DNA from 3 places in the Propionimicrobium sp. PCR01-08-3 genome. Region 2 is predicted to be linked to each of the others. Evidence: predicted binding sites of a transcription regulator. Region 2 holds the regulator's gene; each other region holds the start of a gene.
The links. Region 2 encodes HrcA, which represses chaperone genes, less so after heat shock. Its sites were predicted from a motif close to TTGGCACTCGNNNNNNNCGAGTGCCAA; they were not measured.

Region 1 (9,540 bases), 830 kb from region 2:
CGTTCGACCCGACCGAGATCCGTGGGGCAGATCTCGCCGCAGCCATCCAACAAGCGTTGGACGAGAGCGGCTACGACCCGCAAACGGTCTCGTACTACGCGATCGAGGAAATGCTCACGACCGGCCTGGTGCTTCTTGCCGTCGGGCCCGAGGACTATTACCAGGTCGCTCTCTGAGCGCGCGGCAATTTTGGGCCGAAGTGCAGCGTCCACACTGACGTCATGCCGAAACTGCTCGAACAAGCGTGTTGATGTGGCAGACGATCAGTTACCGGCAGTCCACAGTCCATGCGCGATTTAGTCGCGCTGAAGAACTGGCGCGTCGAGCAGCGCTTCTTTCGAGATAGCTCAGTTCTTCTTTTCGGCCAGCAGGTCGCGGATCTCCACGAGCAATTCGGTCTCCGTGGCCGCGTCGGCTTCGGGTTCCTTGTCGGCGTCCATGCGCTCACGCAGCTTGTTGACCGGCAGCACCAGGGCGAAGTACACGACGGCCGCCACCAGGACGAAACCGACCAACTGGGTCAAGAACGGCCCGACCGGCACGCCTCCCGGCATCCAGTCGTCGAAGTTCGGCGGGCCGCCGAGCACCATGGAGATGAGGCTCAACACGATATTGGTGAACGCTTCGACAACGCTGTTGAACGCCGCGCCCATGATGAAGGCGACCGCGAGTTCAATGAGATTGCCGCGCATGATGAAGTCTTTGAAGCCTCGCATGGGTACCTCTCGGATCGGGGGCAGATAACACCGGCAACGGCGTCCCTAGTGGTCGCCGACCCGACTGACTATAGGCAAACGCCGTTGGGCTCCAGCGGATATCTCAGCGGTTTGCACTTCGCCTACAGCGGATCGAGATGGTGTCCTGTCATTGACACTGCCCTGTCATTGCATGACGATCCCCATTCTCATCTGGTTGGACGCCGCAGCCAGTTGTGCCGCAGTCTCGGCGTCCGCGGCGACGACCACCAAGGCGCCGGACTCGCCGCCCAGGCTTCCGCTCTCGGTGGTAGGCAGTGCCGCGATCCGCACATCGGTCGCAATATCGATGACGCCACCGTCAGAACTGGAACCGACAACCGAGATACGGTCGCCGACGTGCAGCAGTGCGACCGTGGCTGCGTCCGGGACCCGGAACGGCACCAACCGCTCGTCCGCCTCGGTCATATCGCGGCTACTGAGAACGGCGGCACCGGTCAGCACGCTTCCCTGCGTGAGCGTTGCGGTAAGCACGCGTCCGACCACTTCGTCCGGGTCGCTCAGCGCTTCGGCAGGCATCAACTCGATGGGCATCTCGATCGTGGTGATGTCGGCGGCGGTCAGGGTGCTGCCGGCGGTCAAGGCATGAGAGGCCACCAGCACCGGCGTCGATTCGGGTTTGGCCGGTGTGAGCACCGACAAGATCGCGAAGAGACAGACCATGGCCGCCGCGATGCCGAGACCACGCCGATGCCATCTCAAGAACCGGGCCAGTCGGTTGAAGGCTGATGCTGGATTCACGCACCCATGATTGTTAAACGGGCAGCAAATCGTTCAAATTTCCTGCGCGTTGTGGATAACCCGCGGTTCCCGAGATGACGGGTCGAGATTTGGGGGGTGCTCCTGCCTTCAATCGTTCAGGGTGCGAACGACTTGGACAGGTAGGACACGCCTGCTGAACGGTCTCGCTCACAGTAGATCGCAACCTGGCAGAGTCTGCAGGTATTGCGGGCGCGAACGTGCGCTCGGGCAGCCTGCCCTCGTCTTGCAATCGAGAGTGAATGTGCCGGCGGGCTGTTGTGTTGTCGGCGCCCGGCGCTCTTGCTGTAACCCGGTCAGGCGGCGGCGGATTCTTTGGCCGGCGAGCTGCTCGAGTCCGACGAGCCGGCCGAAGCAGCGCTGCCGGAGGAATCGGACGACGAGGCCGTGCCCTTCGAATCGCTGGTGTCGGTGACGACCGAGTGACCGGATGCCGGGGCAGCAGCGCTCGAGGCCTTGCGGGAATCGGTTGCGTAGAATCCGGAGCCCTTGAACACGATACCGACCGCATTGAAGACCTTGCGCAGTGATCCGCCGCACTCGGGGCAGATGGTCAGCGGGTCGTCAGTGAACTTCTGAAAGGCCTCGAGGTCGTTGTGACAGGCCTGGCAGCGGTACTGGTAAGTGGGCATCTGGCTCAGCTTTCGACGTTGTCTTTGGGGAAGCACCCGCTGCCGGTGAGTAGCACTCGGGCCTTCCGACTGCCAATCATAACGCTTCTGCCGGCCGCCGCGTTATCAGGAGCCGGTCGTTGCGGTCAGTTGCCCAGGCTGATCGGCGCAGGTGGTCTTGATCGTCCGATGGGGAGTGACGAGCCAGTGGACCGGTTGATCGTGTGGCTCCTGGGGAGCCTGGCGAACCTCGTCCTCGTTGAGAAGCACGATCACCGGAGCGTCGGCACGCCGGTGCAGCAAGGCACGGTCGAACCATCCGCCTCCGGTGCCCAGTCGGCTGCCGTCAACACCCGCACAAAGCGCCGCTGCGATCACCACGTCGGCCTGCCGGAGTGCGGCACCGCCCAGCCCAAGTCCCGCCGGGTCGGGAATCCCGAAGACTCCGGGAACCAATTGATCGGTTCCCTCGAAGAGTGCCCAGTCGGGCGCGGGGCGTCTACGTCCGTTCTTGTCGACGCTCAATTTGGGGACGAGGAGCCGGTAGTGTTCGGCCAGTTCGCCGACCAGATCCAGCGTCCCGGGCTCGCCGGGCCTGGAGAGGTAACAGGCCAACGTCGCCGCGCCCGAAGAGGCGTGGCCATCCAACAGTTCGGACACCAACGCCAAGACCCGAGCGTCGCGCAACTGATCGTCCGCATGCTGCTCGGCAAGCGATCGTGAGGTTCGGCGGGCACGAATCTCGGCACGGATCAGTCCACGCGTGGGCACGGCTGCGCGTGGTTGCTGAATCATTCACCTATCGTAGGGCCATGCGCTTGTTCAAACGTCGCAGCGAACCTGTCGAGGTCGTCACCGAACCCGAGGAGACTGCTCCAGAACCGACTTTGCCCGAACCTCCTGCCGCTGATGCGGATGGTCGCCGCAGTGTCGCCGACGAGAAAGAGTATCTGCTTTCGTTGGTGACGCCGCTGCCCGCCTTCGGCATGTACCTGCTGGATGCGTGGGGCACCGCCGTGTGTGAGGACATCATCACCGACAACAATCTGCCGGACGATGACCTCGTGGCGGTTGCCGGATATGCGGTGCGCGCCGACGATCTCGCGGGTGCCGGCGCCGGTGAGGTCCGGCTGCAGGTACGCGCCGGCGACAAGGCCCGCAAGCCCGGATCGGCAGTGCGGGTACGCCAAGGCCAGCCGCTACCCGAGGGCATGGACGCCGTGATCGCCGACCGGGACGCCGAGCTCGATGATCAGGCGTTGACCGTCACGCATCCGGTGAAGTTGGGGGAGCATGTGCGGTGGAGCGGCTCCGAGGCTCGCGCCGGGGTGCCGATCATGCGTTCGGGCGAACGGCTGGACGCCCGGAATAGCGCGTTGCTCGCACTCGCCGGCGTCGACCGGGTGCTGGCGCGTCCGCGTCCGAGGGTCGTGGTGCTGAGCGTGGCCGAGGAAGAAGGCCACACCGACGTGGAGTCGCCGCTGCTTGCGTCCGCCCTGAAATCCGATGGCGTGCAGGTGTGGCGGGTCAGCAATGCCAGTGGCACCGATCGTGAGCTGCAAGATCTGATCAGTGACCAACTGATTCGCGCCGATATCGTGCTGGTCTCAGGCGATCTGGATGATGCCGGCCAGCTGACCCGGGTGGTGGCGGCCATGGGTTTGATGGACGTCGCCGATGTGGCTCTCGAGCCGGGCGGACGCATCGGCCTGGCGCTGGTCGGCGAAGACGAGATCCCGTTGATTCTGCTACCGGACGATCCGGTCGCGTCCTATGTCGAATACCAGTTCTTCGTGCGCCCGCTGATCCGCAAACTGATGGGAGCCCCCGTGGTGAACCAGCCGGTCACCAGATGCATTGCGGGCGGCGAGCTGCGTGGACGCGAGGGAACCGTGTCGGTCAGGCTGGGCACGGTGCGCACCCAGGAGGGCGAGAAGGTCGTGGTACCGCTCGGCAGCCCGGATTATCCGCGATTGACCGACCTGGTCAGTGCGGATGCGCTTGTGGTGCTCGATGAGACGGGGCCGGTGATCTCCCTCGGTGAGCGGGTGGGATGCTGGCTGCTTGATGACTGAAGCCGATTCGCCTGAACGGCCGCTCGCGGGCTGGCCGACGGGTGTCGTGCTGCCGGCGAGTCACCGGTGGCCGGTCGCCGTCCGGGCGGGCGCAGTGGTCTTGCGTCCGCTCGGCAAGCGCGATGAAGCCGCGTGGGATCAGCTGCGGTCGTCCAATTATTCGTGGACGCACGAGTGGGATGCGACGCTGCCTCCCGATGGAACGGGCCATCCGCTGCCGTATCAGGCGTGGCTACGGAAGACGAACAAGCAGGCGAAGAGCGGTGGGATGCTGCCGTGGGCGTTGGCGATCGATCGAGATTGGCCCAGTTGCCCGAAGCGCACCGAGCACACCGAGGTGATCGGTCAGGTCACGGTTTCGAATATTCTCACCGGGTCGGCCAGATCGGGAGTCATCGGATACTGGATCGATCGCGGTCATGCCGGTCAGGGACTGATGCCGGCGGCGGTGGCGTTGGCCTGTGACTATTGCTGGCAGGTGATGCGGCTGCATCGCATCGAGATCTGCATTCGTCCGGAGAACGCGCCCAGCCTGCGGGTGGCTGAGAAACTCGGCTTCCGTGACGAGGGAATGCGTCCGGCTTATCTGCACATCAATGGCGAATGGCGTGACCACCGGGTGTTCTCGCTGAATCGCGGTGAGGTGCCCGGCGGTCTGCTGAACCGTTTGCTGGCGAAGGGCGAGGTGCCGGGCCTGGCGTCCTGAGAAACTGACGGAGGCTGCGCTCGTGCGCTCCGTTCTTCACCCGGTTTGCCAGCAACAGGCCAGTCAGGCGCACGACCCGGGAAGCGGCGCGCAGCGACAATCCTCCGGGGCCTAAGTTCGGTATCCGCGGCGCGCCTTGGTGACGGTGCGAGCGGTGGGCCCTAGTTTTGGTCGCGTGATGACAGGAGTGATCTTCGGGGCAATCGTTGTCGTGTGGCTGATCATTCTTGTGCCGCAATACTTGGGCCAGCATGATCAGCAGGGCCGGATAGATGAGCGCACGATTGATGAGTTCGCGGACTCGATGCGGGTTATTCGCCGTAGTGGCGAGGCGGATGCAGATTTTCTGAGTGATTCGGGCGCGCCGGTTTCGACCCCGTGCACCCGGCGTGCCGCCAGGCGTGATCTGCATGCCATTTCGCATACCTCGATGCGCCGCCGCAAGGTTGGATTGCTCGTGCATCTCGTGATGGTTGCGGTAGGTGTGGCGCTGCCGTTCGTATTGCCGATCTCGCATTGGTGGACGGCGCTGCCGATTGGTCTGCTGATCGGGTGGATCGTCCTGAGCCGGATCAGCGTGGTGACCATCGACCGCATGCTCGCGGCCGAACGCGAGGAACTCGAATTCGGCAACGAAGAGATGACCGTCGTCATCGGAGGCTCCGCGATGAGTCATGAAGACGAGCACACGACCGAGACCGAGCGGTCGATCGATCTGGACGGCCCGCTCGCCGATAACCTCGGATCATTGTGGGACCCGATTCCGGTGACCCCCACCACATATGTGTCGAAGCCGTTGCTGCCGCGTTCTGTCCGGACGATCGACCTGTCCGCCCCGGTGTCGTCCAGCGAATTGGGCATGCCCGTTACCGCGGAGCGTCCGGTTGCGCAGTCGGACGATTCGAGCGCGCAAGACGAGTTGCCGCGCGCCGTCGGCGAGTAGCTCGGCGGCTCCGGCGCCGCGGGTTTACCCCGAGCGATGGGAGCGTTGCTGTCAACGGTCACGTTGATCCCTGGGCTTTGAGATCGCCGCGGGCGAGCGTCTGAAATTCGCCGCAGGACGAATGCGCGCCCTCGTGGCGGAGGTCTTGCCATCCTCGACGACAGAGTTTTGGGGTGGAACGGATGGTTCGTGTACCATCATCGGGTACCGCGAAAACGGACATGGGGCATTGGCGCAGTTGGTAGCGCGTCTCGTTCGCAATGAGAAGGTCAGGGGTTCGAATCCCCTATGCTCCACTCCACGCACAAGGCTCGAACCCTTGCCAACGTCAATGTTGGTAGAGGTTCGAGCCTTGTCGGCATCTGCGGCCCAGGTCAGCGCGTTGGCGTTGACCTGGGGGTCGAGCAGCATTTCGAAGGGCCGGTTGTGCTCGACGCGCAGCTCGTTGTCCTCGTCGATGAAGACCTTGGTGAAGAAGGCCCGGTTGCAGAGCCGCCGGTTCGTGTCGTCGCAGCGGGCGTAGATGTCGGCGCAGTTCGCGAGGAGCCCGAGCGCGTCGTCGAGGTGTGCGCGGGCGTCGGCGTAGTCACCATAGTGGGCGTCGATGCGCCGGGTCACCTTGTCGAGCTCGCCCGTGATGCGGTCCTGCTCGCGTTTGAGGACGCTCAGCGGGATGGCGTCGGCGTAGTGGGCTTGCATGAGCCGGTCTTGCTCGCCTTCGAGCCGGTCGCGGTTCGCGGTGAGCCGTTCGAGTTCTGCGGTTTCGGCGGCCATGAGCCGGTCGAACTCGTGGTGCAGCATCCGGGACTGATGCGCGATCAGGTGTCAGCTGGGGTTAGGCCGCCAGGCTGACGGTCGGGTTCATGATGGTCTCGTATTCGATGGGGGTCAATCGGCCCAGGCGGGCCTGCCGGCGGCGTCGATGGTAGGTCCGCTCGATCCAGGTGATGATCGCGATCCGGAGATCTTCTCGAGTTCGACAGCGCTTGCGGTCCAGGACGTTCTTCTGGAGCAGGGCGAAGAAGGACTCCATCGCGGCGTTGTCCCCGGCAGCACCGACTTTGCCCATCGATCCGATGAGGTGATGGCGGTTCAGGGCGTGCACAAAGCTCCGCGCTCGAAACTGGGATCCTCGGTCCGAATGCACGATGCAACCAGCCGCATCACGACGCGTGACCGCGTTGTTCAGGGCGTTCACCGCGAGGCGGGCCTTCATCCGGTCGCTGATGGAGTAGCCGACGATCCGGCCGGAGAACACGTCCTTGATCGCGCAGAGGTAGAGCTTCCCCTCGTCGGTCCAGTGCTCGGAGGGGGCACCTCCCGCTGCGATCATGCGCGGAGCGCGCAGCGGGGGAATGTCAGTCAGCCATATCTCGTTGACGTCATCGGCGGTGAAGTCGCGCTTGATCAGGTCGTCGTGCACGGGCGGTCCGGGGCGCTTGCCGTTCTTGCCGCGCTTCTTCCCGAACACCGACCACCACTGATTGTCCCGGCAGATCCGCCACGCGGTCCGCTCACACATCGACTCACCAGCGGCTTCCGCTTCCCCGGCGAGGAACCGGTAGCCGAACTCGGGATCGTCACGGTGGGCGTCGAACAGCGCGTTCGCCCGGTAGGCCTCGACCAGCTCGGACTCGGTGACCTGCTGTTTCCGCCAGCGGTAGTAGGGCTGGCGGGAGAGCTTCAACACCCGCAAGGACACCGCGACAGGGACCCCGTCGGCGGCGAGCTCACTCACGAGCGGGTAGAGCCTTTCCCGGCAGATTCGCCTGCGAGAGGTAGGCGGCAGCGCGGCGCAGGACCTCGTTCTCCTGCTCCAGCAGCCGGATCCGCTTGCGCGCATCACATAGCTCGGAAGATTCCTCTCGGGTCTTGCCGGGCCGGGCACCGTCCTCGACATCGGCCTGGCGCATCCAGTTCGTCAAGCAGGACTCCGAGATCCCGAAGTCCTTCGCGATCACCGAGAGCTTCTGGCCAGGTTCACGGTTCCTCGCAACACACACGACGTCGTCACGGAACTCCTGGGGATAGGGAGCGGGCATGGTGCACATCCTTCCCTGCGACGCTCTCCAGCGCCACAGATCATGTGACACCTACCCGCGCATCAGTCCCGGGTCTTCGTGAGCCGGGCGAACAGCGTGCCTTCGTTATCGGTCGTGACGATCAGCAGCGGCACCGAGTGTCCGCGGCCGGTGGAGAGCACGTCCAGCGGGTGCTCGGGCAGGAGGTCTCCGTCGATGGTCGAGGCGTAGCTGAGAACGCCTGGCCGTTCGACCTGTTCGGCAGCCAGTGCCTGATCGGCCGCGTCGAGCAGCCGAAACGGGTCGACGTCACGCAACGCCTGGGCGGCGGAGTCCTCGTCCGCTCCGAGGGCTTCGGCCACGGCTCGGGCGCGGGCGTCGGCTCGCTCGTGACCGGTGATGGATGCGACGGGCGAGGATTGGGCGATGGCCGCGTGGAAGAGGCCCGCCGCGGCCGGTGTCGCCATGAGCGTCGTCACGCCGAGCGCGCCGGCGGACTGACCGGCGAGGGTGACGTTGTCCGGGTCTCCGCCGAACGCGGCGATGTTGCGCTTGACCCACTGGAGGATCGCGAGCTGGTCGCGGAGACCCAGGTTCCCGTCGATGGGGTGGGCGGGGGTGGAGTATTGGCTGAAGTCGATGAAGCCGAACGGTCCGACTCGGTAGTTGCCGGTGACGTAGACGATGTCTTCCGCAGCGAGGAGGGGCAGCCCGCCGAAGAGGGGGTAGGAGCTGGTCCCGCCGATGTTCGATCCGCCGTAGAGGAACACCAGCACCGGCTTGAGGCCCGGAGCGGTCTGGGCGCGCCGGGTGACGTTGACGGTCAGCGCGTCCTCGCTGATCTGCCCGGCGACGGCCCCGAGGCCGACCCGCTGGATCGGTGCGGGGCCGAACGCGGTCGCGTCCCGCACACCATCCCAGTCTGCGGTCGGCTGCGGGGCCCGGAACCGCAACGGTCCCGTGGGCGGGGCCGCGAACGGGATGCCGCGCCAGGTGTCGACCGAGCCCAGACGGGCGCCGCGCAGGCGCCCGCCCGGTGTCGAGACGATCAGGTCGGTCTCGTCGCTCATGCCTGCTCCGGGGCGATGCGCACGAGCATCTTGCCGGTGTTGGCGCCGCGCATCATGTCGAGGAAGGCGTCGACGGTGTGCTCGATGCCGTCGACGATGGTCTCGTCGTAGGCGATCTTCCCGGCGGCGAACCAGGCGGTCATCCTCTCCTGGAACTCCGGGGCGAGGTGCAGCCAGGCCGCGAGGGTGAAGCCGCGGAGGGTGAGGGCGCGGGTGATGACGTTGGCGAGGTTGTCGGGCCCGGGGGCGCGCTCGGTCGTGTTGTAGCCGGCGATCGCCCCGCACAGGGCGGCTCGGCCGCCGTCGTTGAAGGCGTCGAGGGCGGCTTCGAGGTGGTCGCCGCCGACGTTGTCGAAGAACACGTCGATGCCCTCGGGGGCGATGGCGGCGAGCTGTTCGCGCACGGGGTCGTCCTTGTAGTTGAAGGCCGCGTCGTAGCCGTACTTCTCGGTCAGCAGCGCGACCTTCTCGGCCGATCCTGCCGAGCCGATGACGCGGCGCGCACCGAGGAGCTTGGCGATCTGCCCGACGGCGGTGCCGACGGCCCCGGCCGCACCGGAGACGAACACCGTGTCACCCTCCTTCAGCCCCGCGATCGCG
Region 2 (9,540 bases):
CCGCGTCCGACAAGGACGATTGGGGCGGCAGGAGGCGCTTTTTCAATGCTCATCCACTGCTACGTGAAGCCGTCGACTGGGCCAACGAACAAGAGATCGAGGTCATCGCTGAAGCATGGGATCTGTGGGGGTATGAGGTCGGTAACTTCCCCTCTGGCTGGGGCGAATGGAACGGCCGATTCCGCGACGCGGTGCGCCACTACCTGAAGGGTGACGGCAACACTCGGGCCTTCATCGAACTGTTCAACGGCGACTGGCTGCATTTTAACGACAACGCCGGGCCGCAGAAGTCCATCAATTTCGTGACCGCTCACGACGGCTTCACCATGATGGATCTGGTGAGTTTCAACGAACCCAACAACAACCAGGAGTATCCCTTCGGACCATCCGATGGGGGATCCCCGCAGAACAATTCCTGGGATTCGGGCGGCGATCAGGCGCTGCGGCGCACCCGCTGGCGCAACAACTGGGTGAGCCTGATGTGCGCGCGCGGGGTGCCGATGGTGGTCAGCGGCGACGAATACGGCCGGACGCAGAACGGGAACAACAATCCGTGGAACCTGAACACCATCGGGATGTGGAACAACTGGGCCCAGCTTGCGTCCAACGCCCCGACCAGGATTCCGGTCGATCCCAACGATCCGGAGGTCGGCTCCTATTTCGACGTCGTGGGTGAGTGCGATTCCGAGCCCGACGTCAATCCGATGTTCCGGTTCGCCAGGTTCACGGCCAGGCTCAGGGCACTCGATGTCACGTTGCGGCAAAAGACCTGGGGATCGGGAAAGCTGGATTCGGACAACGTCAGCTACCTCTACTACCGGCCCGATCTGTCGGGTGAACCAGGGCTCACCGACCGCCAGATGACCGTATTGATCAACGGGGCCGGCGTCGGCGGCACCGACTATCTGGTGATGATCAACATGTACACATCGTCGGCGGTGTTCAAGGTGCCCGATCCGACCGAGATCCAGAGACGCGATCTGAAATGGCATCGGCTCATCGACACCGCCCCGTGGGCAGAATCCCAAGGTAATTGTTGGCCACCGTCGCAGGGCGATGTCATCGAGGGTAGCTATACGGTTGAGCCGTGGTCGATAGCCGTACTTGCGGCTGCCAACGATCAATCGCCGGTGTTCGGCTATCGGGGTTTTCGGACTCCAATCAGGCGTGGCCGGTTGGACGCGTCATCGCTGGCCGAGTGATGTGAGGAATCAAGGTTCGATTCATCGTGGCCTCGCCGGCGCGGCGAGGTCATGATGATGGGCATAAGAAGTGAATCGGTGAGTTCGGGCAAGCATGGCCGAACTCACCGGAACGAAGATGACCGGAACGAAGAAGATAGGCGCAATGGTTGTTATGCGGACCGAGGAAGTGCTCCAGCTGATGGTCGAGGTCGCCGAGCAGGTGATTCGTCCACGATTCCGGGCATTGCACGCCGATCAGATCGACGAAAAGTCGCCTGGTGATTTTGTGACCGTGGCCGATCGCGAATCCGAGGCTTTGCTCACGAAGGAACTCGTGGCCCGCAACCCCGGCTGCCTGATCGTGGGGGAGGAAGCCACCTTCGCCGACCCGAACATTCCCGGCGGCCTGGGATCGGCGGAAATCGCATACACCGTGGATCCCGTCGACGGCACCGGGAACTTCGTGAGAGGAAACCCGCACTACGCGGTGATGATCGCCGAGATCAGGCGCACCGAGGTGACTCGCTCGTGGATTCTGCACCCCGAGAGCGGGGACGCGTTCGTGGCCGAAAAGGGCTCCGGTGTCACTCGCAACGGCGAGCGGCTCGCCACCCCCGCACCATCGCGGCCTTCAGCAGATGGTGCCGAGGACGGCGGCGCGTCCATGCAACCTCTCAGGGCCGGAGGCACCAAGAAGGTATGGCGGTGCTTCGATTCCTCCGACGGTTTCGCGGAGCCCATCGGATCGAATTTCTGCGCCGGATTCGACTACCCTCAACTGCTCACCGGGGGCGCCGACTTCTTCGTCTACCGCAATCCGAAGCCGTGGGATCACCTGCCCGGCTTACTGATGCTTTCGGAGCTCGGCGGGGTCATCAGCCAAGTCGACGGCCAGCCCTACGGGCCCGCGAGCAGAAACGCCGAGGCCATCTGTTGTGCGCCGAATCCCGGCGTGGCCAAGTATGTGACCGGACGCTGGAGGGGGCCGGCCGATAAGTGAGCTCGCCGGCGGCGATTCCATGAGTGACGAAGAATGAGCGCACTCAGTGATTTTTTGGACGTGTCTTGGCTCAGGTAGGGATGTGGCGGGCCACCCCGGTGCGCGCATTCGAAGGTCGTTCAGGTCTGCTGCTGGTGAATCGGCGACGGCAAGGACGCTCCGGCTGGCGTTACTCGGTGTCCGGGGTAATATTGGCACTCGGAATTGCTGAGTGCCAGTAGCCTGTGGGTCAGGCCGAGGCCAGTTCTGCGCGAGGGAGGGAACGATGGACGACCGAAAGCTGAAAGTGCTCGGCGCCATCGTCGCAGACTTCGTCGCGACCCGTGAGCCCGTCGGCTCCAAGGCGCTTGTCGACCGGCACAGCCTCGGTGTCTCGCCGGCGACCATCCGCAATGACATGGCCGTCCTCGAAGAGGAGGGCTATCTCGCTCAGCCGCATACCAGCGCCGGACGCGTGCCCACCGACAAGGGGTACCGGCTTTTCGTCGACCGGTTGGCGACCGTCAAGCCGCTCTCGGGTGCGGAACGGCGAGCAATCTCGACATTCCTGGCCGGCGCAATCGACGTGGACGACATCGTCCATCGAACGGTGCGCCTTCTCGCGCAGCTCACCCGCCAGGTCGCGATCGTGCAATACCCGGTGTCCAGTGCGGCGACGGTGCGGCACGTCGAGGTGATCAGCTTGAGCCCTGACCGGGTACTGGTGATCCTGATCGATTCGACCGCACGAATCGATCAGCATTCGGTGCTGGTCGACGCCCATACCGAAGACGAGTTGGAAACATGGCGCGACCAACTGAACGCGGCGATCGCGGGCAAGAAGCCGAAGCAGGCCGATGCCGCGCTGGCCGAGATCGAGGCGACGGAAGGCTTCGACCAGCAACGGTTCGGACGCATCACAGCCGCGCTGCACGCCATGGTGGCCAACGATCCGTCAAGCGAAGTGGCCGTGGCAGGAATGCCGAACCTGATGCGCTACGGCGCGTCCCATGAACGTTCCATCGGCCCGGTGCTGGATGCACTGGAAGAGCAGGTCGTGCTGCTGCGTCTATTGGACGACGCGGTCGGCGACCACTCCGGCGATGTGACCGTGCGGATCGGGCAGGAGAATCCGTACGTGCCGCTGCACAGCACATCGCTGGTGGCAAGCGAATACGGTTCCGACGAGGTCTGGGCGTCGCTCGGAGTCGTCGGACCGACATCAATGGATTACCCGTCAACAATTGCGGCCGTGCGGGCCGTCGCCCGCTACGTCGGACGATTCCTGGCAGAAGGATGAACGAGAACAACTGATGAGCAACCCTGACTACTACCAGGTACTGGGCGTCTCCCGGGACGCATCCGCCGACCAGATCAAAAAGGCTTACCGCAAGATGGCCATGAAGGTGCATCCCGACGTGGCCACCGATCCGGACGCGGAAGAGAAGTTCAAGCAGGTCAACGAGGCCTACGAGGTGCTCAGCGACCCGAACAAGAAAGCGGCCTTCGATCGCGGCGGCGACCCGATGAGTCACGGAGCCTCCGGCGGTGACCCGTTCGCCGGCATGGGCGGATTCTCCGGGTTCAGCTCCGCCGGCGGCGGGTTCGACATCGGCGACCTCTTCGGCGCGATGTTCGGCCAGGCGCCAGGCGGTCGTGGTCCGAAGTCACGGGTGAGTCGCGGTCAAGATCAGCTGGTGCGCACCAAGTTGACTTTGCCCGAGGCCGTATTCGGGGTGACGAAGCCGGTCACCTTCAACACCTATCTGATCTGTGAGACCTGTAACGGTTCCGGATCGAAGGACGGACGCGATCCGGTCACCTGCACTCAGTGTCACGGCCGTGGCGAGATTATCGTCTCGCAACGCTCGATTCTCGGCGAGATCCGTACCTCGCAGCCTTGCCCGGCCTGTCAAGGCTTCGGCAACATCATTCCCGAACCGTGCCCCGAGTGCTCGGGCCATGGCCGGGTGTCTCAGCAGCGCACGATCAACGTGAAGATCCCCGGCGGCGTCGACACCGGAAACCGCGTGCACCTGCAGGGCCAGGGCGAGATCGGGCCGGGTGCGGGGCCCGCAGGTGACCTGTATGTCGAGATTCAGGTCATGCCGCACGACACCTTCCGCCGCGATCGCGACAATCTGGAGATGGTCATCAGGCTGCCGATGTCGCTGGCGGCTCTCGGCACCGAGATGGACATCGACACCCTGGAGTCCGAGCTGCCCGACTGCCCCGAGGAGAACCGCAAGGTGCATCTCGATGTGCCGCCCGGCACCCAATCGGGTACCCGCCTGACGATCAAGGGCCACGGGGTGCCGAGCTTGCGGGCGAACCGCCGCGGCGAGAACCCGCGCGGCGATCTCGGGGTGACCATGCTCGTCCAGACCCCGACGAAGCTCGACGCCGAGCAGCGTGAGCTGCTCGCTCAACTCGCCCAGATGCGCGGCGAGGGAAGTCCCGAGGTGCTGAGCAAGTCGGAAGAAAAGGGATTCTTCAACCGGTTGAAAGACGCCTTCCAGTAAGTCTCCCTCGCGGGGCATTGGGAGCAGTGCTGGCAAGTGTGATCGGCGGTCAGGCAGTGGGTTCACTACCCGCTGATGGAGGCCCGCGGTCGCCCCGAATACGTGGAAGGCATGAATCATGACTGACCCGTTGTACCTCGCTGAGCTATCTGACGACATGCGAATCGGTGAGTCTATCGAGGTCACCGATGATGAGGGTCGCCACGCGGCTGTGGTCAAACGGACCAGAATCGGCGAGTATCTGCTGGTGGCCGATGGCGCCGGGCACGCGATCCGCGGGCCGGTGACCTCGGTCAGCAAGCAGGGCGTCCGGGTGCGGGTCGAGGAGATCCGTGCCACACCCGAGCCGAGATTCAGATGGACAATGGTGCAGGCACTCGCCAAGGGCGACCGTTCGGAGATCGCCGTTGAATCTCTGACCGAACTCGGCGCATCCACGATCATCGCCTGGCAGGCGTCCAGATCGGTGGTGCGGTGGGACGCCCGGGCAGGCATGCCTGATAAGTCCGAGAAGGGACTTGCCAAGTGGAGGTCGGTAGCCAAGGCGTCGACCAAGCAGTCCAGGCGGTTCCTGGTCCCCGACGTGCGGTACGCGTCCAGTGCCCAGGTCGCTGAGATCGTCGAGCGGGCCGACCTCGCGCTGGTCGCCCATGAGGACGCCACCATGCCGCTCGCCCAAGTCGAGCTTCCCGTCGATGGCGGTGAAATGGTGGTCATCGTAGGGCCGGAAGGCGGCATCGCCCCCGACGAACTGGAACTGTTCGCGTCCAAAGGCGCACAACTGGTGAGCCTCGGCGATGGTGTGCTGCGCACCTCCAGCGCAGGAGTAGTGAGCCTGGCTCAATTGCAGCTGCTGGCGCAACTCCGGAGCTGACTTTCGCCTCGCTCCGTCACGGCCGCAGCCATCGGCTGCCAACGAATATGCGTAACTGGGTCACCCATTGAGATAGTTGCTCAGCTTGATGGGTGGGGGAAGCGATCGAAGGCGCGCTCGGCCTCGTTCTGGGCAACCTTGGGCAGAGGCTTGAATCCGTTGATCTCCAGGACACGTTTGCCGGGGCGTCCGGCACGTTTCCAGGTACCGGTGACGGTGCCCTTGCGCACGATGCACTTTTGGAACATGCCGTTGTTGCCGGGCACAAGGAGTTCGTGGTGCGTTTCGGGCACGAGGACGAGCCGGTCGGGATAGCCCAGCACGAGCTCGTCGAAGCCGGGGAGCAGGTAGGTGGTGTCGAGTTCGGCGCCGAGCGCTGCGGCATCGTCGATCAGCCCAGGGCGGAAATAGCGCGCCTCCCCGGCAGGATCGTCCAGCGATGGATCGGTTTCTACTTGGTCTTCGATCAACGAAAATGCCTTGCGGACGGCGGTCAGTGAAAGCTTCGTCCACCAGCAGAAATCGCGCAGGGTGGCGGGGCCATGGCCGGTCAGGTAGCGCAGCAGCATCGCGGCGATTGCAGCCATCCGGTCGTCGTTGAAGTGTTCGGCCAAGGTCGACTCGCGCGGCAGCCAGGTCTCGGCGAGCACGACGTTGTTGTCCTGCCCGTTCCACGGGCCGTAGCAGGCGACACGATGAGCGACGAGATGAGAAAGCACGTGGTATCCGCGGCCCTTCGCGGAGCTCATGCCGGCGGCATCCCACAGCGCGAAGAGGTCGGATCGGCTGATGCCTGTCGGTGTGGCTGCCGCGGAATTCTCCAGAACTTGCCGCGCCAGGTCGATCTGAGCCTGGTCGAGCCCAAGAAACGAGCGGCGCTTGGTCTGGGCCCTCAGGGGGCCATCGGCGCACAATTCGGTCATCCACGCCAGATCGTCTGCGCCCACGGCGAAGACGGTGCCGCGCATCGGATAGCCGCGCACGATCGTCCCGTCGTTGAAGCCGGCGAGCACCCGGGCAACCCGGTCATCTTCGGGCAAAGGGGAGAGCCGCAAAGCGATGGACGAAATGACCCCGGGCAAATCCTGGCCTTGCATTGCCCCGAGTGCGCCGACGGCTTCATGTGGGTCGGCGGCAGCGGGACGTGCCAGGCCCTGCGCCAGTAGCCGCAGCCGTACAAGTTCTGGGTCGACCATGCGCCAACGGTAGCCGACGGTGGTCAGATACCGATCGCCCCGCGTGGCTCATGCGGCGTGCAGCGGGGTGATCGCATAGATCTGTTCGGCCAGACGATCTCCGGCGAGCTCAAGGTCGTAGTGTGTTTGGAGATTGAGCCAGAACTGCGCTGTAGTGCCGAAGTACTTTCCGAGGCGCAGCGCAGTGTCGCCGCGGCAGTTCCGCTGGGGGCTTCAGCAGACCAGTTCGGCGGGAACCGGTCGTCCACTGGGGATAAGACCGGAAAGGTCAACGTCGACCCGGTGATTGCGGTCGGCGGTCGAGCCGAGCATCAGGTGGGCGCCGATACCCAGCGACTGCCAGCGGCTGCGGTAGATCCAGCGCAGCGCTTCCGGATCGCTCAGCCGCCAGAAGTTCACCAGATAGCCGCCCTCGAACAGGTGCACCAAGGTGAAGCCGCCCGGATAGGCGGCACAGGCCGCGTTCTCCAGGTAGTGCGCATTGGTGTCGCCGAGATCGGCCCGGTTGCGCCGCATCCGGTGAGTGTGCCCGGCCAGGTGCAGGAAGACACCGGGAGCCTGGCGCTCGATCAGTTGCAGCCGCAGCCTGTCGCGTCCGCGCAGCATGAACTGGGGACCTGAGGCGGACGACCAGGCGGCATCGGTGGTCACCGGGTGATGGGTGCAGGCCAGCGTCGGGCGCTCCGGTTCGTGGATCAGCTCGGTCATGATCTGCTCGTACTGGTCGGGAGTGATCCAGCCGCCACCCGAGCCGCGGGTCGAATCCATCGCCAGCACCCGCAAGCCACTGGCCTCGGTCACGGTCTGAGTCTGCTGATAGCCGGCGAAGTACTCCCCGAAAGGATCGTCGTCGCGGCGTGGATGATCGTGATTGCCCCTGGTCGCGACCCAGTCGTGATTCTGGCGGCCGTAGCCGTCGAGCAGTTCGCGGGCGACGATGTTCTGCTCGGGGGCATTGTCGTAGGTGATGTCGCCGTTGGCGATCAGCAACGGATGCTGGTGCCTGCTCGTCAACTCGTCCAGTGCGGCGGCGGCCATGATGCGCGGGTAGTCGGCCTGATCGGCGTGCGGCAGCACCGAGGTGGGCAGTGCGCCCAACACGATGCCTTGCCGATGTTCCCCGATGTGGATGTCGTTGACCACGGCAATTGTGCTGAGATAGCGGCCCTTCGGCAGCGTCAAGGTGGTGAACTGCCTGGTGCGTTCGCAGCAGCCGGCTGTCTTGGTCGGACGCAAGGCGGCAGCCGCGAGCTGCCCGTCGGATGACGCCCGGAACCGATAGGTGCAACCCGGTTCGAGCCCGCTGATCTCGACCACGTGATAGACGCGAGGGGTCGGGTCGTCGTGCACCAGCTGCATGGGCCCGCCGACCTTGCCGATCATGACCTCGGTGCCCGCAGCTATCGGCTCGGGGATGGCGAGGCCGTATTTGGTGGCGTGGGTGACCCAGCTGATCACAGCGCTGGTAGGGGTGACGGTCAATACTTCGAGGTCGGTCACCAGAAGTCGGCCGCGTATCAGCGTGCTGGCCGGCGCTGCTTCGGTGGTAACCGTGCTCGTCTTGGGGTCCACGACTGCCCAATCTACTCCGCCAGAAGGTAATGTCCGTTGCCATGGCTGCTGACCCGCACCGCCGACAGGTTGTGACACTCGTCGTGAATCCGAAGGCAGGCCGGGCGCGGGCCATCCACGTGTTGCCGAAGGTCGAGAAAGCCCTGCGGAATGGCCTGCCGGACTCGCAGATCCGCATCGTCCGCGCCACCTCGTATGAAGATGCCCGTAACCAGGCGAATCGGGCCGTCGCCGATTCGACGCCACCGGCCGAAGGCGGTCGTCCGGATGTGCTGGTGATGGTCGGCGGTGACGGCATGGCCGCTCTCGGGCTGAACGCTTGTGCCGGCAGCCCTGTGCGGCTGGCGGTTATCCCGATGGGGACCGGAGACGACTTCGTCCATGGCGCGGGGATGCCACGCAAACCTATGGACGCGGTACAGGCGATCATCAACGGCCGTACCAAGTTCATCGACCTGTCGTTGGTCACCGGCGACATCGTGGGCGGTGACACGCAGCGTTACGTGGGGTCCATCGTGTCGACCGGCTACGACGCGATGGTCAATCACCGGGTCAACAAGATGAAGGTGCGGTTCGGGACGCTGTCGTACGCCTGGGCGCTGCTCGCCGAAATGGCGGAGCTTCGTCCGCGCAACTACCGGCTGGTCATCGACGGTGAACGGCTGGAAACCCGCGCAGTCATCGCTGCGGTGGGCAACGCCGGATATGTGGGCGGCGGCATCCATCTCACCCCGGCAGCCGATGTTACCGACGGCCTGCTCGACATCATGCTGATCGCTCCGGTCAGCCGATGGACTTTGATCAGGCTCTTCCCGCTGCTGTTCCGCACCGGCTTCGTCAAGCACCCGGCCATCACCCAGCGTCGCGCCCGCGAGGTCATCGTCGACGGAGACGATCTGGTTCCGATGGCCGACGGTGAAGAACTGGGCCGGGCGCCGCTTCGGGTCCGCTGTGAACCGGGTGCGTTGACTATCGTGGTGGGCGATGACGAATAATGTGGACGCCCCATCGAGCGAGCTGGTCGCCGAATTCTCTGCCGGCTACTCCTTTGCCTTCGACGACTTTCAGACCGACGCCTGCCGCAAGCTGAGCGCTGGCCGCGGGGTGCTGGTCGCTGCGCCGACCGGGTCGGGCAAGACCGTGGTCGGCGAGTTCGCTTGCTGGCTCGCCCTGAAGCAGGGCACCAAATGTTTCTACACCACGCCGATCAAGG
Region 3 (9,540 bases), 850 kb from region 2:
AGAACCTTGGCAACCGAGGCCTGGTCGAAGTCCACGTCTTCGGTGATCGCGATGCGGGCGGGCGAGATGATGACAAACTCCGGATACTGGTCTTTTCTCCTGCAGAACTCCTGCACGCGGATGATGACTTCTTCGAGGCCCCTGGCGATCTCGGGTGCGGAGACGTTGTATCTGCGTTTGGTGTCGTTGGTTCCCAGCATGACGATGACGACATCCAGCGGAAAATGCGACAGGAGGCACGGCACGACATAATCCAGACCGCACCGAAATGGTTCCAGATGGTCCACGAAGGCGGTCGTCCGGCCATTCAATCCCTCTTCGATGATGTCGAAATCCGGATTGCCTGCCAGGCGTCCCGTCCATCTGATCTGATCGGGATAGCGGCCGCCCGTGATCGGGATGTACCCCCAGGTGTTGGAGTCGCCAAAACACAGCACACGGAGCCTGCTACTCACAGTCGTGCCTCGCCTTTCGAGTCGTTATCGCGTGAAGACGGTGCTCAGCCGGTAGTCGCCGCCCCGCTGACCCAGGTCTGCTTGCCTTCCTGGTCGGTGCCACGGCCATCAAGCTAGGCGTCCATTCCGGTCGCGGTCAGGAAGCCTTGGCCGTCTCCGCTGATCTGCACCTGGCGGCCGGCCTCCAGGAAGGCGGCCTGCCCCTGGACGAGGACGAGGTCGTCCTGCCCTTGGGAGACCCCGATCTCGCCGCGAGTGGCCAGCAGGATCCGGCCCGAAAGCTCACCCGGCAGTTCGATCATCCGGCCGGGGATGAGCTCCAGGCGCCAGCAGGCGAAGGACCGTTCATCGGTCGGGTAACGCCACAAACCGGGAAGTTCCTGCTCGGCAAGCATCGGGACGATCGGGATGGTGGTGAAGTTCACCACCTGGGCCAGTGCCGACGGATCGATGTGCTTGGAGGTGAGGCCGCCCCGCAGCACATTGTCGGAGTTGCCCATCACCTCGACGCCGGTGCCGTGCAGATAGGAATGCAGCCGACCTGGTTGCAGGTAGAGCGCCTCGCCTGGTTTGAGATGGTGCCGGGTCAACAGCAGCGCCGCCAGCAGACTCGGATCGCCGGGGAAATGCTCATCCAAGGTGACCGCAGTACGGGCGAAGTCGCCCAACTCGCCCTCGTCGTCCACATGGTTGATGGCTGCCGCTACGACATCGGTCACGGCGGCGGTTCGTTCATCGTCGGTCACCAGACAGTTCATGAACACTTCGGCCAGGCCTGCGCGTCCGCCTCTGCTGAGCAGCGGCGTGAATACCTTCTGGGAGTCGTTGCAAATACCCAGGCCGGCGAAGAGTTCGGCGCTGGCCTCCGGCGCGCGGAATCCGGCGAGCGCGTCAAATTCGGTCAGCGCGATCAACAGTTCCGGTTTGTCCCAGGGGTCTTTGAAAGTGCGCTCCGGAGCGTCCAACGGAATCTCTTCGGCGTTCTCCCGGGCGAATCCTGCCTGGGCGTCGATCCGGTTGGGGTGCGCCTGCAAACTCAGCGGGCGTCCGGCCGACAACAGCTTCATCAAATAGGGCAGCCGGCCCTCGAACTCGAGGCGCGTCGAGTCGCCTGCCATGGCCGGGTTCTGGCTGATGGCATCATCGAGCGGCACGCCGTCATCGATCCGTGCCGGACCGGACGGGTGCGCACCCAGCCAGTATTCGGCAAGTGGGCGCCCATCGTCCTCGATCCCCAAGATCGCAGGTATCGCATCGTGCGATCCCCAGTCGTAGCGCTTGATGCTTCCGGTCAGCGGATGCATCCGACCTCCTCGTGTAGACACTTTCCGCCTCAGGCTGCGGCCGGCGAGATGAGGAATATCCCGGCGATCGCGCGTGCCTGACCAAGCAAGCAGAAATACTACCTGCTGTGCCGCGGGCCCGGCGTCGCACCGCTATGTCGGCGCGACCTGATCGGTATCGTTTGTATCAACGACGGCTGTGAGAATTACACAGCTGTGATTCGCGGGCTAGAATCGCCCCATGGCTGAAGCACTGCGTAACCTCCAATCGGACGCTCAGCCGTTGACTGAGCGTGAGGCCGCGATTCTCGACTTCGAAAAAAGCTGGTGGCAGGCGAAGGCTCCGAAGGAGACCGAGATCCGGGAGCGGTTCAATTTGTCGGCCGCCCGTTACTACCAGATCATCAATTCGCTGATCGATCGTCCGGCCGCCCTCGAATACGACCCGCTGTTGGTCAAACGGCTTCGCAGGCTTCGTGAGCAGCGGCAGCGCAATCGTTCGGCGTCCCGGTTGAATAGCCGTTAAACCTGAATCCGCCGGTACCCACCCCTGGCCAGACCGGCGCTCACTTCGAAGATATTGGACGCGTACGTGGTCCCGGTCCGCCATTTCGACCAAGTGACGGCGAGCCCGTAAAGCGGCAGGAATGGGAGTCCCAGGCATAGCGTCCACTGGGTGGAATGGGCCGCCTCGTGCTCAAGGATCCGAGGATTTCGCGTTGTCAACGACCGCAGGGTAGCGCGCGGAATGGTGATGACATTTCCGATGGTGAACGCGCCGGCCTTGGGAAACCCGAGCCGATAGCCCTCGGCTATCCACAGCCCGCCCGGCCCGCGATGCGGACGAGCGCCCCCGGTGTGCGCCACGGCAAAACCCAGCGGAGTCGACAGATTCACCCAATTGAGAACCGCCCGCAATCGCTGGGCAGGCGTGAGGGTCGTCATGGGCCCAGATTAGATTGCCCCCTGAACTGTTTGCACTCGCAGGTGCCGAGTGCTAAAAATGAAACTGGCACTCGAACCAAGAGAGTGCCACTGCTTCGAGTAGTGGTGCGGGTGAGACCGAAGCCTTGATCCAAGGCAAGGTCGTCCGTCGCGGGCATCGGCAGCCACGAATCGTTGCGACCACAAGACAACCAAACGGGGCATGGCCCCTGATGCCAAAGGATTTTCCACAGAACCATGGCAAAACTCATTGAATTCGACTCGGAGGCCCGCAAGGGTCTCGAGAAGGGTATGAACACCCTGGCCGATGCCGTCAAGGTGACCCTGGGCCCGAAGGGACGCAACGTCGTCCTGGAGAAGTCGTGGGGCGCCCCGACGATCACCAACGATGGCGTATCCATCGCCAAGGAGATCGAACTGTCCGATCCCTTCGAGAAGATCGGCGCTGAGCTGGTCAAAGAGGTCGCCAAGAAGACGGACGACGTTGCCGGCGACGGCACCACGACCGCTACCGTGCTCGCCCAGGCGATGGTGCACGAAGGCCTGCGCAATGTGACCGCCGGCGCCAACCCGATCGAGCTGAAGCGCGGCATCGACAAGGCCGTTGCCGCAGTCACCGAGCAGCTGGCCGCCATGTCGACCGAGGTCGAGACCAAGGAGCAGATCGCTCAGACTGCCTCCATCTCGGCCGGTGACTCCACCGTCGGCGAGATCATCGCCGAGGCGATGGACAAGGTCGGCAAGGAAGGCGTCATCACCGTCGACGAGTCCAACACCTTCGGCATGGAGCTTGAGCTCACCGAGGGCATGAACTTCGACAAGGGCTACATTTCGGGCTACTTCGTCACCGACACCGAGCGCATGGAGGCATCCCTCGAGGATCCCTACATCCTGATCGTCGACGGCAAGGTCTCTTCGCTGAAGGATCTGCTGCCGGTGCTGGAGAAGGTGCAGCAGTCCGGTCGTCCGCTGCTGGTCATCGCTGAGGACGTCGACGGCGAGGCCCTGGCCGGCCTGATCGTCAACAAGCTGCGCGGCACCTTCAAGTCGGTCGCCGTCAAGGCTCCCGGATTCGGCGATCGCCGCAAGGCCATCCTCGCCGACATCGCGGTGCTGACCGGTGGCCAGGTCATTTCCGAGACCGTTGGCCTGTCGCTCGACCATGCCGAACTCGACATGCTCGGCCGCGCCCGCCTAGTCACCATCACCAAGGACGACACCACGATCGTCGAAGGTGCCGGCGACAAGGATCAGATTCAGGGCCGGATCAAGCAGATCCGCACCGAGATCGAGAACTCCGATTCCGACTACGACCGCGAGAAGCTGCAGGAGCGGCTGGCCAAGCTGGTCGGCGGCGTTGCCGTGATCAAGGTCGGCGCTGCCACCGAGGTCGAGATGAAGGAGCGCAAGCACCGCATCGAGGACGCCGTCCGCAACGCGAAGGCTGCTGTTGAAGAAGGCGTGCTGCCCGGTGGTGGCGTTGCCCTGATTCAGGCTGCCAAGAACGCCGCGCTCGAGGGTCTGTCGGCCGACGAGCAGATTGGTGCGCAGATCGTGGTGAGCGCCGCGGAGGCGCCGCTGAAGCAGATCGCCGTCAACGCCGGCCTGGAGGGTGGCGTTATCGCTGAGAAGGTCAGGAACCTTCCGGCGGGCGAGGGCCTGGACGCCGCGAACGGCGAGTACGTGCACATGGTCAAGGCCGGCATCCTGGATCCGACCAAGGTCACCCGCTCGGCTCTGGCCAATGCCGCGTCGATCGCCGGTCTCTTCCTGACCACCGAGGCCGTTATCGCCGACAAGCCCGAGAAGGCTCCGGCGATGCCCGCCGGCGCAGGCGACGAGATGGGCGGAATGTACTGATCCACCCGGTTCGGTAACCAGCCTGGGCGGTCTCACCCGACTGCCTGATAAAGAATGGGACGACTCGAACGAGCCGTCCCATTCTTTTTGCGTCTGGGGTGTCGCGCGTCCAAATGTGGGCTGACCCAGCATCATGGTGTCATGTCGGGGCTTCTTGAGGTGGTCGTGGTGACTGCTGAGGATGCGCGGCGCGCCGAAGAAGGCGGCGCCGACAGATTGATGATGGTCGGCGAGCTCACCGGGCAGGGACGCTCTCCCGAGCCGGCAGCATTCAGACGGGCGCGCGAAGCGTGCACGATTCCGATCCGCCCGTTGTTGCGGCTGCGCGACGGCTACCGCTCGGACGGTGGTGAGATCACCAGACTGCGCGGCCTGATCGAGACATATCTCACCGATGGCGCGGAGGGTTTCGTCCTCGGCTTCTTGGACGGCTATTCGCAGGTCGACATCGAAATCGTCCGGACGCTCACCGACGACGGCTACTGGCCGTGGACCTTCGATCACGCCATCGACCGCTGCCTCGACATGGACGACGCGTGGACGCAGCTGGAGACGATGCGCGGACTCGATCAGGTGCTGACCGCGGGCTCCGGCCGCGGCCTGGAGCAGGGCCTGGACGATCTGATCGCGCGAGCGAGATCCGACCCAAAGATCGCCGAGCTGATCATGGCGGGCGGAGGACTGGTGCCCGAACACGTCGCCTGGCTGTCCAGGGCCGGAATCGTGGCTTTCCAGGTCGGCTCACAGGTGCGTCCGGGTGGATCGTTCGCGGCCGACGTCGACACCTCGCTGGTGCGCGGCTGGCGGATCCTGTTGGATGCCGAAGGCATGCGCCGGGCGGGCTGATCTCCTGGCGCACAACCGTACTGAACAGGAGACGTAACGCGCAGACCTGTCGACCACCGAAATCCGAGAGGCCAGCCAGTTATCGAGTTCACTTCGGCACCTGTACGAGGCCAAAGTGAACTCGATATGTGCGGCTGCGCCAGCTGAGCGATCTAACCTTGGCACCATGAACGATCCAGATCGCAGGCCGATGGTTGCCGTCCCGCCGCGTGAGCGACGGGTGCGCACCCGCCAGGCCGCCAGGGTGGTGGTGCGTGCCGAGGGACGCGTGCTGCTCGGCTCCGATACCGATCCGGGGATGCCCGGCACTCAGTGGTGGGTGACGCCCGGCGGTGGTCTGGACGCCGGAGAGACCTTCGCCGAAGGCGCGGCCCGCGAGCTGGCCGAGGAGACCGGCCTGGTCGTCGACCCGGGCGATCTGACCGGCCCGATCGCCCGCCGGGTGGTTCATCACGGCTATTCGGACCACATCTTGCAGCAGCGAGAGGACTTCTTCGTCCTCGACCTACCGGCCCGTTTCGAGCCCGATACGGCCGGGTTCACCGAGGACGAGAAGGTGACGATGGCAGCGGGATTCGGCTGGTTCACCCTCGACGAGTTGACTGGCAAGACCGTCTGGCCGGTCGAGATCGCCCGCCTCATGCGGGCCGAACCCGGTGACGAGCTCATCGACTTTGGCGATGTCGAGGAGTCGACGGTTCCCGTGAGTCTCGGGCATCGCTGAGCGCTAATGCTCGCCCTCCAACGGAGGATCGTTGATGACGACCGGTGCCAGCTTCTCGGCTGCCACGATCCGGTGGGTCGGGATATTCAGCCGGGCCCCGGCTCGCCGCACCAGATAGGCCGATCCGTGCGCCACATAGAGCACCCGGACGACCGCCCGGGTCAGCGTCCCGTCTTCTTCGGCGAACGCCAACCGCACCCACAGGTCGTCCCGGCTTGCCTCGGCCAAGACCGGACGCCAATCGTTGCCTGCGGTTCCAGGTTGTATGCCGACCGCACCCGGGGAGCCGGAGCCCGAGTCGGCGTCCTGGCGGCTGCCGGATCCGAAGAAGCGATCGCCTCTCAATACCAGTGCGACCTCGCGGGGCAGGATCACGATGTCGTTGTTGACCGGACGCAAGAGTCCCAGTGCAAGCAGCCGATCGATCGGTGACGATGCGTCGCGCAGCGTCACATCGCGGCGGGCATCCGATACCGATCCGATCGGCGGACCCCAGACCAACCTGCCCAACACGGTCAGCTCGTCGGAGCCGATCGCCTCCAGGGCGCGGGTGATCTCGGCATCGCTGAGCGGCTCGGCACTTGCCGGAGCCAGCCCGCCGGGAAACGGGTCGAGCCGCGGATCGGCGTCCCGAAACGGCATTGCTGATGCGTCCGAACTCATCGTCAGTACCGGGGGCGCCGAGATCTCTGGTTGCGCGACATGATCGCTATGCCTGCCAGGCAAATCAGGCACAACAATCGGGCAATGTTCTGCAGCTGATCCTCATAGAAATAGCCGAGATACCAGAAAAGGCTGACGACCAAGGTCAGCGAACCGCAGATGGTGACCAGTATGCGTCCGGGCACTTTCTTGATCGCTGCGATGACGCCGGAACAGATGATCGCGAACGGCGCGAGCCAGCCCCACAGCATGCCTGTGATGAGCAATCCGATGACCCAACTCAGCGCTTGGGAATTGGGTCGCGATTGCTGCCGGCCGTTGTATCCGCCCTGGTAATAGGACGAATATGAACCGGTTGCATAGGGGTTTGCCGGATAAGGCGAGGGGCCTGCCGCATAGGGATTGGCCGGATAAGGTGACGGACCGGTCGGATACTGTGCCGCGGGCATCGCTCGCCCGGGCTGAGGCATGCCCGGGGCAGGCGGGAAGCCGGGCTGTCCCGTCGGCTGACCAGGTGCAGGCCACGACTGGGTTCCGCCCGCGGGAGCGCCGTTCGGCGGCGGCAACGCGCTCAACTCTTGCGAGTCCAACTCGCCGCCGCTGTCTTCGTCCCAGGATTCGGCCAACGCACTGGAGGTCGTGCTGGCCGGCACCGGCTGGGTCGGGTCCCAGGTGTTCACCGACTCGTCGGGCGGGGCTTCGAGGAGGGGCTGATGGGGATCACGTCGTTCGGACGGGGCGGGCGCGATCTGATCGAGCGGACGCGCCTGCCCGTCCGGAGGAGCGAAGTCTTGAGGGGGAGCGGCCGGGCCCGGCGTCGCATCATGAACAGGCTCGGAACCCGAGAGCGGGGGAGCAACAGGACTGGCGAATCCGAACGGCCGGGTGGCCGGAGCATCCTCGGTGCTCGCCAAGTAACTCGCGCTCGCCTGTGTCATGGCGTCCAGTGTAGGCGGCGGCCGAGTCGGCGGAAGTAGGTGCGTCCGGGTATCCTTTGAGGCGTACGGGTATCCCCACCCGTTCCATTTACTACGAGACGACGTTCGTGTTCACTGGTACCGGTAAATACGAACGAAGAGAGAGGTTGCGGTGCCCAGCGGCAAAGTGCGTTTTTACGACGCAGATAAGGGTTTCGGCTTCATCGCCAAAGACGGCGGTGGCGATGTGTACGTGCGCGCCGACGCCCTGCCCCAGGGAGTTGCTGCACTGAAAGCCGGGCAGAAAGTCGAGTTCGGCATCATTCAGGGACGCAAGGGTGAGCAGGCGCTGTCGGTGCAGCCCGTCGAGTTGCCGCCATCGCTGTCGAAGGCTGCCCGCAAGAAGCCCGAGCAACTCGCGGTGATGTTCGAAGACCTGATCAAGGTGCTCGATACCCTCGGCAACGGTTACCGCCGTGGCCGCTACCCCAATGCACAACAGTCGGCCAAGGTTGCAGGTATGCTGCGGGCCGTCGCGGACGAGCTGGAGTTATGAGCGAAGTCGATCAGATAATTGCGGATTCCGTCGAACTCGCACGTCAGGCGGCCGTCGAGACGGCCGGTGACTTCGGGGTGGGCGGCTACCTCGGCAGCAAGGTCGAGGATGGCGCCAGGCAGGCGACCCACCTGTTCGACTGCCCGCATCCGGCCTACCACGGATGGCACTGGGCGGTCACGATGACCCGTGCCTCGCGCGCCCGCTATGCCACGGTCAATGAGGTGGTGCTGCTGCCGAGCGACGAGTCGTTGCTGGCGCCTGCGTGGGTTCCGTGGTCGCAGCGGCTGATGCCCGGTGACGTGAAGCCGGGCACCTTGCTGCCCACTCCCGACAACGATCCCCGGCTGGAGCCCGGATACGGCGGCGGTGAGTTGGCTGCCGACACCGATCCCGCCGAGTGGGCGCAGACCCGCGCCGTCGTGACCGAACTGGGACTCGGACGCGAACGCGTGCTGTCGCCATTGGGGCGCCAAGAGGCCGCCGAACGGTGGCTGGCCTCCGATTCCGGACCGGACAGCTCGTCGGCCAAGCAGGCGCCCGGCGAATGCGTGACTTGTGGGTACTTCGTCCGGTTGGGCGGTGCGCTGGGCGGCATCTTCGGCGCCTGCGCCAACGAGTACTCGCCCTACGACGCCCGGGTGGTTTCGGTCGACCACGGCTGCGGCGGTCACTCCGATATCGTCGCGGACGAACGGGTTGCCCGGTTGCCGGAGCCGGTGTACGACACGATCAGTGTCGATGATTCCCTGTTCGACTGAGGCTCAAGCAGTAGGTGCGGCGATGCCGCGGGCGGCGTCCTTGGTTCGTTTGTTGCGTCGCCAGGCGCAATAGCCGGCGGCGACGACCCCGATCCCGACACCACACAAGCCGACCGCGAACCACCAGTCCGGCACCGCCCAGGTGCTTCGTCCGGCATAGAGGACGACCAGGCCGAGCACAAAAACCAAGGTGCCGATCGAGAAGACCCGCACGCCGTCATCGTGGATCGGCTCCACGGGAGCCTGCTTCAGCAGCCGCTCGGGTGAGCGGATAGCAGACTTCGGGCTTGTTACGGACGGGTTATCGCTCATGGACTCAATATTAGAGAGTCATAGCGGGTGCCTAGCATTACTACCATGACCTCCTCTTCGGCACAGGGTGCTGCGATCGCGGGTGGCGATCAACAACAGTCGGGATTGGATCGTTGGTTCGAGATCACCAAGCGGGGTTCGTCGCTCCCGCGCGAAGTCCGTGGCGGCCTGGTGACGTTTTTCGCGATGGCCTACATTCTCGCTCTCAACCCCCTCAT

Region 1: QQ658_RS00535 (FmdB family zinc ribbon protein) is a predicted target of HrcA. The motif match lies at 2,196-2,222, and genes of this name have one in related genera.
Region 3: groL (chaperonin GroEL) is a predicted target of HrcA. The motif match lies at 2,748-2,774, and genes of this name have one in related genera.

What each region holds. Positions count from the first base shown of each region.
Region 1 is NZ_CP127390.1:109,467-119,006, forward strand. Features, by position in the region: gene QQ658_RS00520 (hypothetical protein) at 1-176, shown strand, start outside; gene mscL (large conductance mechanosensitive channel protein MscL) at 348-716, opposite strand; gene QQ658_RS00530 (SAF domain-containing protein) at 882-1,496, opposite strand; gene QQ658_RS00535 (FmdB family zinc ribbon protein) at 1,811-2,146, opposite strand; gene QQ658_RS00540 (5-formyltetrahydrofolate cyclo-ligase) at 2,252-2,920, opposite strand; gene QQ658_RS00545 (molybdopterin molybdotransferase MoeA) at 2,938-4,200, shown strand; gene QQ658_RS00550 (GNAT family N-acetyltransferase) at 4,193-4,906, shown strand; gene QQ658_RS00555 (hypothetical protein) at 5,082-5,849, shown strand; tRNA gene QQ658_RS00560 (tRNA-Ala) at 6,073-6,145, shown strand; gene QQ658_RS00565 (hypothetical protein) at 6,276-6,701, shown strand; one part of gene QQ658_RS00570 (IS3 family transposase) at 6,685-7,605, opposite strand; one part of gene QQ658_RS00570 (IS3 family transposase) at 7,607-7,891, opposite strand; gene QQ658_RS00575 (carboxylesterase family protein) at 7,954-8,940, opposite strand; gene QQ658_RS00580 (NADP-dependent oxidoreductase) at 8,937-9,540, opposite strand, start outside.
Region 2 is NZ_CP127390.1:941,822-951,361, forward strand. Features, by position in the region: gene QQ658_RS04425 (alpha-amylase family glycosyl hydrolase) at 1-1,202, shown strand, start outside; gene QQ658_RS04430 (inositol monophosphatase family protein) at 1,348-2,184, shown strand; gene hrcA (heat-inducible transcriptional repressor HrcA) at 2,450-3,463, shown strand; gene dnaJ (molecular chaperone DnaJ) at 3,477-4,685, shown strand; gene QQ658_RS04445 (16S rRNA (uracil(1498)-N(3))-methyltransferase) at 4,804-5,559, shown strand; gene QQ658_RS04450 (winged helix DNA-binding domain-containing protein) at 5,640-6,755, opposite strand; gene QQ658_RS04455 (purple acid phosphatase family protein) at 6,969-8,327, opposite strand; gene QQ658_RS04460 (diacylglycerol/lipid kinase family protein) at 8,369-9,322, shown strand; gene QQ658_RS04465 (DEAD/DEAH box helicase) at 9,312-9,540, shown strand, end outside.
Region 3 is NZ_CP127390.1:93,289-102,828, forward strand. Features, by position in the region: gene QQ658_RS00425 (GDSL-type esterase/lipase family protein) at 1-455, opposite strand, end outside; gene manA (mannose-6-phosphate isomerase, class I) at 569-1,759, opposite strand; gene QQ658_RS00435 (DUF3263 domain-containing protein) at 1,980-2,264, shown strand; gene QQ658_RS00440 (hypothetical protein) at 2,261-2,683, opposite strand; gene groL (chaperonin GroEL) at 2,921-4,543, shown strand; gene QQ658_RS00450 (copper homeostasis protein CutC) at 4,685-5,389, shown strand; gene QQ658_RS00455 (NUDIX hydrolase) at 5,556-6,113, shown strand; gene QQ658_RS00460 (hypothetical protein) at 6,117-6,755, opposite strand; gene QQ658_RS00465 (hypothetical protein) at 6,779-7,714, opposite strand; gene QQ658_RS00470 (cold-shock protein) at 7,866-8,249, shown strand; gene QQ658_RS00475 (DUF3027 domain-containing protein) at 8,246-9,010, shown strand; gene QQ658_RS00480 (DUF2530 domain-containing protein) at 9,014-9,322, opposite strand; gene QQ658_RS00485 (NCS2 family permease) at 9,368-9,540, shown strand, end outside.